One region of the Streptomyces sp. NPDC037290 genome, then DNA from elsewhere that is predicted to be linked to it. Evidence: riboswitches for the same ligand, from Rfam matches in the RefSeq annotation. Region 1 holds a riboswitch; the other holds the start of a gene.
The links. A riboswitch is a leader RNA that binds a small molecule or an ion and turns the genes downstream of it on or off. The one in region 1 is predicted to bind glycine.
Positions count from the first base shown of each region.

Region 1 (4,730 bases):
GCCAGGCCGCTGACCCACGACCTGTTCAAGGACGTGCTGGAGGCCGTCGGCCAGGAGCTGACCGAGGTACGCATCACCGATCTGCGGGAAGGGGTCTTCTACGCGGAGCTGGTGTTCGCCAGCGGCGTCGAGGTCAGTGCCCGCCCCTCCGATGCCATAGCGCTGGCCCTGCGCACCGGGACGCCGATCTACGGCAGTGACACGGTGCTGGACGACGCCGGTATCGCCATTCCGGACGAGCAGGAGGACGAGGTGGAGAAGTTCCGCGAGTTCCTCGACCAGATCTCGCCCGAGGACTTCGGCACGAGCAGCCAGTGACGGCGAAGGGGCCGGTGAACGCCGGCCCGGAGCACGGGCATGTGCCACCGGCCACGGAGAGCGTCCTACGGCTTCCCGCGAGAGCATTCGGCTAGCCTTTCCCCGCGGTGGGACACGGGAAACCACTCCTAGGGTGATTATCACTCGGCGTGCCGAGTGTGGCGATCGTTGACGCACCCCTGGTGACTGCCTACCGTCGTGAAGGCAGGTCAAGGACGGAGGTCGGCGTGAGAACCAGCGGCGACGGTACGGCTGGGGGTGCTCCCGTGCGTGGTCTGGGGGAGAGCGGTCCGTACCCGGTTCACAGCAGCGCGGTGGGTCACGCTCCGCAGCGGCCGACGGCGGTGCCGAACGGCGGAGGGGCGGCGTCCATGGTGTCCGAGGAGATCGGCTATCGCGGGCCCACGGCCTGTGCGGCCGCCGGCATCACCTACCGACAGCTCGACTACTGGGCCCGCACCGGGCTCGTCGAGCCGAGCGTCCGGCCCGCGTACGGGTCGGGCACACAGCGTCTGTACAGCTTCCGGGACGTCGTCGTCCTGAAGATCGTCAAGCGGTTCCTGGACACGGGCGTGTCGCTCCAGAACATCCGCAGCGCCGTCCAGCACCTGAGGGAACGCGGTTTCCGTGACCTCGAGCGGATGACCCTGATGAGCGATGGCGCCACGGTCTACGAGTGCACCTCGCCGGACGAGGTCCACGCCCTGCTCCAGGGTGGCCAGGGCATCTTCGGGATCGCCGTCGGGGTGGTGTGGCGGGACGTGGAGAGCGCGCTCTCCCAGCTGCACGGCGAGCGCATCGACACGGGGGAGACCCTCGTCGGGCACAACCCCGCGGACGAGCTCGCACGGCGCCGCAACCGGGCGGTCTGACACCGGCCCTTTCGAGGCCCGGCATTGTCAGTGCCGTGGTGCAGCATCGGAGATGTGAGAAACACGCCCACGATCCTGCATCTCGACATGGATGCCTTCTACGCCTCGGTGGAGCAGGCATCCAAGCCGAGCCTGCGCGGGAAGGCGGTCGTCGTGGGCGGCCTCGGACCTCGCGGAGTGGTGGCCACCGCGTCGTACGAGGCACGGGCCTTCGGGGTGCACTCGGCGATGCCCATGGCCCAGGCCCGCCGCCTGGCGCCCAACGCCGCCTATCTGGTGCCGCGCTTCTCCGTGTACCGGGCGATCAGCGAGCAGGTGATGGCGCTGCTGCGGGAGCTGTCACCGCTGGTGGAGCCGCTCAGCCTGGACGAGGCGTTCGTGGACCTGGAGGCCGGGGGGACGGCCTGGGACGAGGAGTCGGCGCGGCTGGCCGGGATCAAGCTGCGCGCGGACATCCGTGCGGTCACCGGACTCACCGGCTCGGTCGGGCTCGCGGCCTCCAAGATGGTCGCCAAGATCGCTTCCGAGCAGGCCAAGCCGGACGGCCTGGTGCTCATCGAGCCGGGCTCCGAGCGGGCCCTGCTGGCGCCGCTGCCGGTGCGGACCCTGCCGGGGGTCGGTCCGGCCACCGGGGACCATCTGCGCAGGGCCGGGATCACCACCGTGGAGGAGCTGGCGGAGGCGGGCGAGGACGAACTGGTCCGGCTGCTCGGCAAGGCGCACGGGCACGCGCTGTACGCCATGGCCCTGGCCCACGACGAGCGGCCCGTGGTGGCCGAGCGCGAGGCGAAGTCGGTGTCGGTCGAGGACACGTACGACGTGGACATCCATGACCGGCCGCGGATCGGCCTGGAGGTGCAGCGGCTCGCCGACCGGTGTGTCCGACGGCTGCGCGAGGCGGGGCTCTCCGGGCGGACCATCGTGCTGAAGGTGCGGAGGTACGACTTCTCGACCCTCACCCGCTCCGAGACGCTCAGGGGCCCCACGGACGACCCTGCGGTCGTGCGGGAGGCAGCCGCGCGGCTGCTGGACTCCGTGGACACCACGGGCGGGGTGCGGCTGCTCGGCGTGGGTGTCTCCGGGCTCGCCGACTACACGCAGGAGGACTTGTTCGCGCAGGCCATGCCCGCGCGGGGGACCGAGACACCGCAGGAGGCCGTGGCGGAGCTCGTCGTGGAGCGGGCGGAGGCTGTGGAGCGGCAGTGGCGGGCAGGACAGGACGTACGGCACACGGAGTACGGCCACGGGTGGGTGCAGGGGAGTGGGCTGGGGCGGGTGACCGTGCGGTTCGAGACGCCGCAGTCACCTCCGGGGAGGGTGCGGACGTTCTTCGTCGCGGATCCCGCACTGGAGACCGCTGATCCGTTGCCGCTGGTTCCGGAAGGTGGCGATCAGGTCTCCTCCGATCCCGCCAGCTTGCCGAAGTCGTGGTCCGGGACGGACGGGGGTGGGGTCACGTCGAGGCCGTAGTGGTGGTAGAGCTGGAGTTCCTGTTCGGGGGAGAGGTGGCGGCCCACGCCGAAGTCGGGGGCGTCCCTGATCAGGGCGCGGTCGAAGGGGACGTGCAGGGAGCCCTCGACCAGTTCGCTGGGCTCCAGGGGGACGAAGGCGTCCCGGGAGAACAGGCCGGTGCGTATGGCCGCCCACTCGGGTACGCCGGTCGCGTCGTCGAGGTAGACCTCGTCGATGGTGCCGATCTTGGTGCCATTGCGGTCGAACGCCTTGCGGCCGATCAGGTTGCGCGGATCGATCTCGGTCTGCACGGTCCCTCTCCCTCCACTTGGTCGCAACTCATCCGTAAGCACTACGAAAGAGCACATTCAGGGAGGCGGCCACTCGAAGGCTCGGGTGTTGACCTCGCTGGTAGGCTGACAGCGGCTGCTGACCCCGTGCGGGAGAGTCCTTCGACCACGTCGAAGGCGCCGAAGGAGCAAATCCTCCCCGGAATCTCTCAGGCCCACGTACCGCACGGACGAGGTCACTCTGGAAAGCAGGGCGGGTGTCGACGGCAACCGCTCTCACCGACGGTGAAAGCCGGGATCTCCGATACCCGGTGAAGCTCTCAGGTTGAGATGACAGAGGGGGAGGCCGTCGGGGCACCCGCGCCGTGGTGCCCTTCGAAGGTCGCGTCAGACCAGGAGGCCTCCGCAATGACCGCCCACCGCATTCCGCTCTCGGAGCTCGAAGCGGGCATCCCGTTCGAGCAGCGCCACATCGGGCCCGACCAGGAGGCGCGGGCCAAGATGCTCGCGCAGGTCGGCTACGGCTCGCTGGACGACCTGACCGCCGCGGCGGTCCCGGACGTGATCAAGAACGCCGACGCCCTCGACCTGCCGGGCGCCCGCACCGAGGCCGAGGTGCTCGCCGAGCTCCGCGCGCTCGCCGACCGCAACCAGGTCCTCGACTCGATGATCGGGCTCGGGTACTACGGGACGTTCACGCCGCCCGTCATCCTGCGCAACGTCATGGAGAACCCGGCCTGGTACACCGCCTACACGCCGTACCAGCCGGAGATCTCCCAGGGGCGGCTCGAGGCCCTGCTGAACTTCCAGACCGTGGTCGCCGACCTCACCGGTCTGCCCACCTCGGGTGCCTCCCTCCTCGACGAGGGCACGGCCGCCGCCGAGGCGATGGCGCTCTCCCTGCGCATGGGCAAGAACAAGAAGGGCCTGTTCCTGGTCGACGCGGACGCGCTGCCGCAGACCATCGCCGTGATCGAGACGCGGGCGGAACCGACCGGTGTGGAGGTAGTCGTCGCCGACCTCAGCGAGGGCATCCCGGCCGAGGTCGCCGCGCGCGAGATCAACGGCGTGCTGATCCAGTACCCGGGCGCCTCCGGTGCCGTACGCGACATCAAGCCGGTCATCGACCAGGCGCACGAGCGGGGCGCCCTGGTCACCGTCGCCGCCGACCTGCTCGCGCTGACCCTGCTGACCTCGCCGGGCGAGCTGGGCGCGGACATCGCCGTCGGCACCACCCAGCGCTTCGGTGTGCCGATGGGCTTCGGCGGTCCGCACGCCGGCTACATGGCGGTCCGCGAGAAGTTCGCACGCAGCCTGCCCGGCCGCCTCGTGGGCGTCTCCGTCGACGCCGACGGCAACAAGGCCTACCGCCTCGCGCTGCAGACCCGTGAGCAGCACATCCGCCGGGAGAAGGCCACCAGCAACATCTGCACGGCGCAGGTGCTGCTCGCGGTGATGGCCGGCATGTACGCCGTCTACCACGGGCCGGAGGGTCTGAAGACCATCGCCCGGCGCACGCACCGGTACGCCACGATCCTCGCCGCGGGCCTGAAGGCCGGCGGTGTCGAGATCGTGCACGGCGCGTTCTTCGACACCCTCACCGCGCGGGTGCCCGGCCGGGCCGCCGAGGTCGTCGCAGCCGCCCGGGCGGGTGGCGTCAACCTGCGGTTCGTCGACGCCGACCACGTCTCCCTCGCCTGCGACGAGACGACCAAGCGGGCCCAGCTCGCCGCCGTCTTCTCCGCCTTCGGTGTCGAGGGCGACATCGAGGCCCTCGGCACGAGTGCCGAGGACACCC
Region 1 is NZ_JBVJVZ010000004.1:7,697-12,426, forward strand. Features, by position in the region: gene ACZ7HQ_RS14875 (bifunctional nuclease family protein) at 1-318, shown strand, start outside; gene ACZ7HQ_RS14880 (MerR family transcriptional regulator) at 546-1,190, shown strand; gene ACZ7HQ_RS14885 (DNA polymerase IV) at 1,245-2,660, shown strand; gene ACZ7HQ_RS14890 (PRC-barrel domain-containing protein) at 2,582-2,953, opposite strand; glycine riboswitch at 3,073-3,167, shown strand; gene gcvP (aminomethyl-transferring glycine dehydrogenase) at 3,341-4,730, shown strand, end outside.

Region 2 (4,730 bases), on a different contig from region 1:
CCGCGATCACGTGCTCCAGGGGACCGCCCTGGAAGCCCGGGAAGACGGCCGAGTTCAGCTTCTTCGCGAAGTCCTTGCCACGGGCGAGGATGATGCCGCCGCGCGGACCGCCCAGCGTCTTGTGGGTGGTGGAGGTGACCACGTCGGCGTACGGCACCGGGTTCGCGTGCAGACCGGCCGCGACCAGGCCCGCGAAGTGCGCCATGTCGACCCACAGGTAGGCCTCGACCTCGTCGGCGATCCGGCGGAAGGCGGCGAAGTCCAGCTCACGCGGGTACGCCGACCAGCCGGCGATGATCACCTTCGGGCGGTGCTCCTTGGCGAGGCGCTCGACCTCGGCCATGTCGACCAGGCCGGTCTCGGCGTCCACGTGGTAGGCGACCACGTTGAACTGCTTGCCGGAGAAGTTCAGGCGCATGCCGTGGGTCAGGTGGCCGCCGTGGGCGAGGTCCAGTCCGAGGATGGTGTCCCCGGGCTGGGCCAGCGCGAACAGGGCCGCCTGGTTGGCGGAGGCCCCGGAGTGGGGCTGCACGTTGGCGTACTCGGCGCCGAACAGCTCCTTGATCCGGTCGATGGCGATCTGCTCGGCGACGTCCACGTGCTCGCAGCCGCCGTAGTAGCGGCGGCCCGGGTAGCCCTCGGCGTACTTGTTGGTCAGCACCGAGCCCTGCGCCTCCATCACCGCGAGCGGCGCGAAGTTCTCGGAGGCGATCATCTCCAGCGTGGACTGCTGGCGACCGAGCTCGGCGTCGACCGCGGCGGCGATCTCCGGGTCCAGCTCGTGCAGGGGCGTGTTCAGGACGGTCATGGGGCTACGACTCCTCAGCCGGCGTTCTGGGCGGTGTACTCGTCGGCGGAGAGCAGGTCGGCCGGCTCCTCCGTGACGCGCACCTTGAACAGCCAGCCGCCCTCGAAGGGGGCCGAGTTCACCAGCGACGGGTCGTTGACGACGTCCTCGTTGATCTCGGTGACCTCACCGCTGACCGGCGAGTACAGGTCGGAGACCGACTTGGTCGACTCCAGCTCGCCGCAGGTCTCGCCCGCGGTCACCGTGGAGCCGACGTCGGGCAGGTCGGCGTAGACCACGTCGCCGAGCGCGTTGGCCGCGAACTCGGTGATGCCGACCGTCGAGACGCCGTCCTCGGCGGCCGACAGCCACTCGTGCTCCTTGCTGTAGCGCAGCTGCTGGGGGTTGCTCATGGCCTGAATTCTCCTGTACGCGCGGGAGTGCTGGTGAGGGGGGACTGCTGGAGACGTGCGTGAGCAGCGGTGATGTGCCCGACGTCACTTTCACAGGTACGACTCAGAGGTACGACGGTGTCACTTCTGGCGCTTGTAGAAGGGCAGCGCCACGACCTCGTACGGCTCGTGGCTGCCCCGGATGTCCACGCCGACGCCCTCGGTGCCCGGCGCCGCGTGCGCCGCGTCGACGTACGCCATGGCGATCGGCTTGCCCAGGGTGGGGGAGGGGGCGCCGGAGGTGACCTCGCCGATCACCTCGCCGCCCGCGACGACGGCGTACCCGGCGCGCGGGACGCGGCGGCCCTCGGCGACCAGGCCGACCAGGACGCGCGGCGGGTTCTCCTGCGCGCGGGCGGCGGCCCGCTGGAGCGCCTCGCGGCCGACGAAGTCGCCCTCCTTCTCGAACTTCACCACCCGGCCGAGCCCGGCGTCGAAGGGGGTGAGCGAGGTGGTCAGCTCGTGCCCGTACAGCGGCATGCCCGCCTCCAGGCGCAGCGTGTCCCGGCAGGACAGGCCGCACGGGACCAGGCCGGCGCCCTCGCCGGCCTTGGTCAGGGCCTGCCACAGCTCCACGGCGTGCTCCGGCTTCACGAACAGCTCGAAGCCGTCCTCGCCGGTGTAGCCGGTGCGGGCGATCAGCGCGGGGACACCGGCGACCGTGCCGGGCAGGCCGGCGTAGTACTTCAGGCCGTCCAGGTCGGCGTCGGTCACCGACTTCAGGATGCCGGGGGACTGCGGGCCCTGGACGGCGATCAGCGCGTACGCGTCCCGGTCGTCACGGACCTCGGCGTCGAAGCCGGCGGCGCGCTCGGTCAGGGCGTCCAGCACCACCTGGGCGTTGGAGGCGTTGGCGACCACCATGTACTCGGTCTCGGCGAGCCGGTAGACGATCAGGTCGTCCAGGATGCCGCCGTCGGCCTGGCAGATCATGGTGTAGCGGGCGCGGCCGACGCCGACGGAGGCGATGTTGCCGACCAGGGCGTGGTCGAGGAGGGCGGCCGCGCCGGCGCCGGTGACGGTGATCTCGCCCATGTGGGAGAGGTCGAAGAGACCCGCCTTCGTGCGCACGGCGACGTGCTCGTCGCGCTCGGAGCCGTAGCGCAGGGGCATGTCCCAGCCGGCGAAGTCGGTCATCGTCGCACCGAGCGAGCGATGCACGGCATCGAGCGCGGTGTGACGGAGTTCAGTGCTGCTCATCGGTCGGTCGTCTCCCAGGGCAACAGGGATGGGGCGAGGAACGTTCCTCCCCATCTGTCATCGGAACCTGAGAGGTTCGCCAGGACCGCCACGGGGACGATCACGGCTTGCACCTTGGGTGGGGCCACTGTCGCAGCGGCCCGCTTTTCAGATGTGCCTCGCCCGCGCGGTAACGGGGCCTGAGAGATTCAAGGGAGGGACTTGCTCCTTCGGCGCCCCAGCGAAGGCTGCTGGGGACTCTCCCGCGCGGATTCAAACGGCCGGTATGCAGTTGGCGGGCACATCATTGCACGGCGTGCGGGCTTTTGTAACCGACCTGTGGCAGGACGCGGACCCCGTCGCCAACAGCGTCCATTACCTTCTCTTTACGGATCGCGGGAATGACGATGACCGAGCCGACAGGGGAGGACGATCACGGTGAACAGGACCCCGGTGTACGCCACCGTCACCACCGGCATCGCTGTGCCGAGGCAGCGCCGGGCCCCCGTCCCCGCTCCCGCCCCGGCCCCGGTCGTCCGTGACCTGCGCGACCGTGCCGGGCACGGCCCGCGCGCCCTGGTCTTCGGGCCCCGCGACCTCGCCGTGATCACCGGCCTGCCCGGCAGCGGCAAGTCCACCCTGATGGGGCGCGCGGTCGCCGGTCACCGCATCGACTCGCAGGACACCCGCGACCGCTTCGCGGCCCGCCTGCCCCGCGCGCTCCCGTACGCGCTGTACCGCCCCCTGGTCCGCCTCGCCCACTACGCCGGGCTGCGCCGCGCCCTGCGCAGCGGGGAGGGCGTCGTCGTCCACGACTGCGGCACCCAGCCCTGGGTGCGCGCCTGGCTCGCCCGCGAGGCCCGCCGCCGCGGCGGCACCCTGCACCTGCTCCTGCTCGACGTGGCACCCGAGACGGCCCGTGGCGGCCAGCGCGAGCGCGGCCGGGGCGTCTCCCGCTACGCCTTCCGCCGCCACCGCCGTACGACCGCCCGGCTGCTCGACGCGGTCGAGCGGGGCGAGCTGCCCGCGGGCTGCGGATCGGCGGTGCTGCTGGACCGCGCGGCCGCGGACGTCCTGCAGCGGATCGAGTTCACCGGGTGAGGCAGATCGCGTTCGGAGGGTGAGGGGCTGTCACAGGTACCCGCTAGCCTTCTTGCTCACAGTGGTTCCCAGCAGGCGGTAGGCAGATGGACTTCCCGGCGGACATTCCCGCGGACTTCCCGGCACAGGCGCACCCCCAGCCCCACGGCGGCTGGCCCGGCAACGAGCTGGAGGAGGTGCTCTCGGCCTCCCTCGGCATACCCGCCGCGGCCGGCCGGATCCTCGAGGTCCTGGGCCGCAGCCTGCTGTGGATCCCGCTGCCGAGCGGCGGCGGCCCGGACAGCGGCCCGCTGGACCTGCCCACGCTGGACATCGGCGGCCAGACGTACGTCCCGGTGTTCAGCTCCGAGGAGCAGCTGCGCCAGGCGGCCGGCTCCCACATGTCGTACACGATCGCCCCCGCCGTGGAGTTCGCCCGCGGTCTGCCCCCGCAGGCCGGCATCCTGGTGAACCCCGACGCCCTGGTCGGCATCCCGCTCCCGCCCGAGGCGGTGGCCGAGCTGTGCCGCGCCGGCCGCACCCCGCTCGACGGCCCGGGCACCGGCGGCCGGGTCCGTCTCTTCGAACCCGACTGGCAGGACGACCCGGTCGACTTCCTCTCCGCCGCGTCCGCCGAGTTCGCCGAGACCGGTGTCGTCCTCACCGCCCGCCGCTGCCTGGCCGCCATCGAGACGGCCGACCCGGTCATGTTCGTGGGCGTGGAACTCTCCCAGTGGGAAGGCGACCTGCGGACCCTTCCCATGCAGGCCCTCGGCCGGGCCCTGGGCAAGGTCCCGGTCACATGGCCGGTCAACCTCGTCCTCCTGGACGTGACGGACGACCCGGTGGCCGAATGGCTGAAGTCGAACGTCCGGCCCTTCTATCTGCACGGTCACTGAGTTCGCCCGGGGGGCGCGGGGAACCGCGCGAGTACCACCCACGCATCCGCACCCGCGCACGCACCCAGGACCCCGGGCTACTGGGCGCTTAAGCTGTCCCCACACACGGGGGCACGAAAAAGAGAAGGGCACGACAGGTGAGCGCGAGCCACAGCGGCAGCGTCGAGCACATGCTGCGCCAGGTCACCCCCGGCCGCTACGACGCCTACGAGGCCCTGCTGCGCGCCCTCGCCACCCCGTCCTCCGGCCAGATCTGGATGCTGCTGTGGCACGGCCAGGCCGGCTCCCCGGACGCCCAGTACGGAAACATGGAGGTCGACGGCTTCCAGTACG
Region 2 is NZ_JBVJVZ010000010.1:256,274-261,003, reverse strand. Features, by position in the region: gene glyA (serine hydroxymethyltransferase) at 1-808, opposite strand, end outside; gene gcvH (glycine cleavage system protein GcvH) at 823-1,200, opposite strand; gene gcvT (glycine cleavage system aminomethyltransferase GcvT) at 1,321-2,439, opposite strand; glycine riboswitch at 2,484-2,596, opposite strand; glycine riboswitch at 2,597-2,694, opposite strand; gene ACZ7HQ_RS30855 (P-loop nucleotide/nucleoside kinase family protein) at 2,857-3,519, shown strand; gene ACZ7HQ_RS30850 (enhanced serine sensitivity protein SseB) at 3,606-4,397, shown strand; gene ACZ7HQ_RS30845 (enhanced serine sensitivity protein SseB C-terminal domain-containing protein) at 4,568-4,730, shown strand, end outside.
Region 2: another riboswitch for glycine. It lies ahead of gcvT (glycine cleavage system aminomethyltransferase GcvT); the one in region 1 lies ahead of gcvP (aminomethyl-transferring glycine dehydrogenase).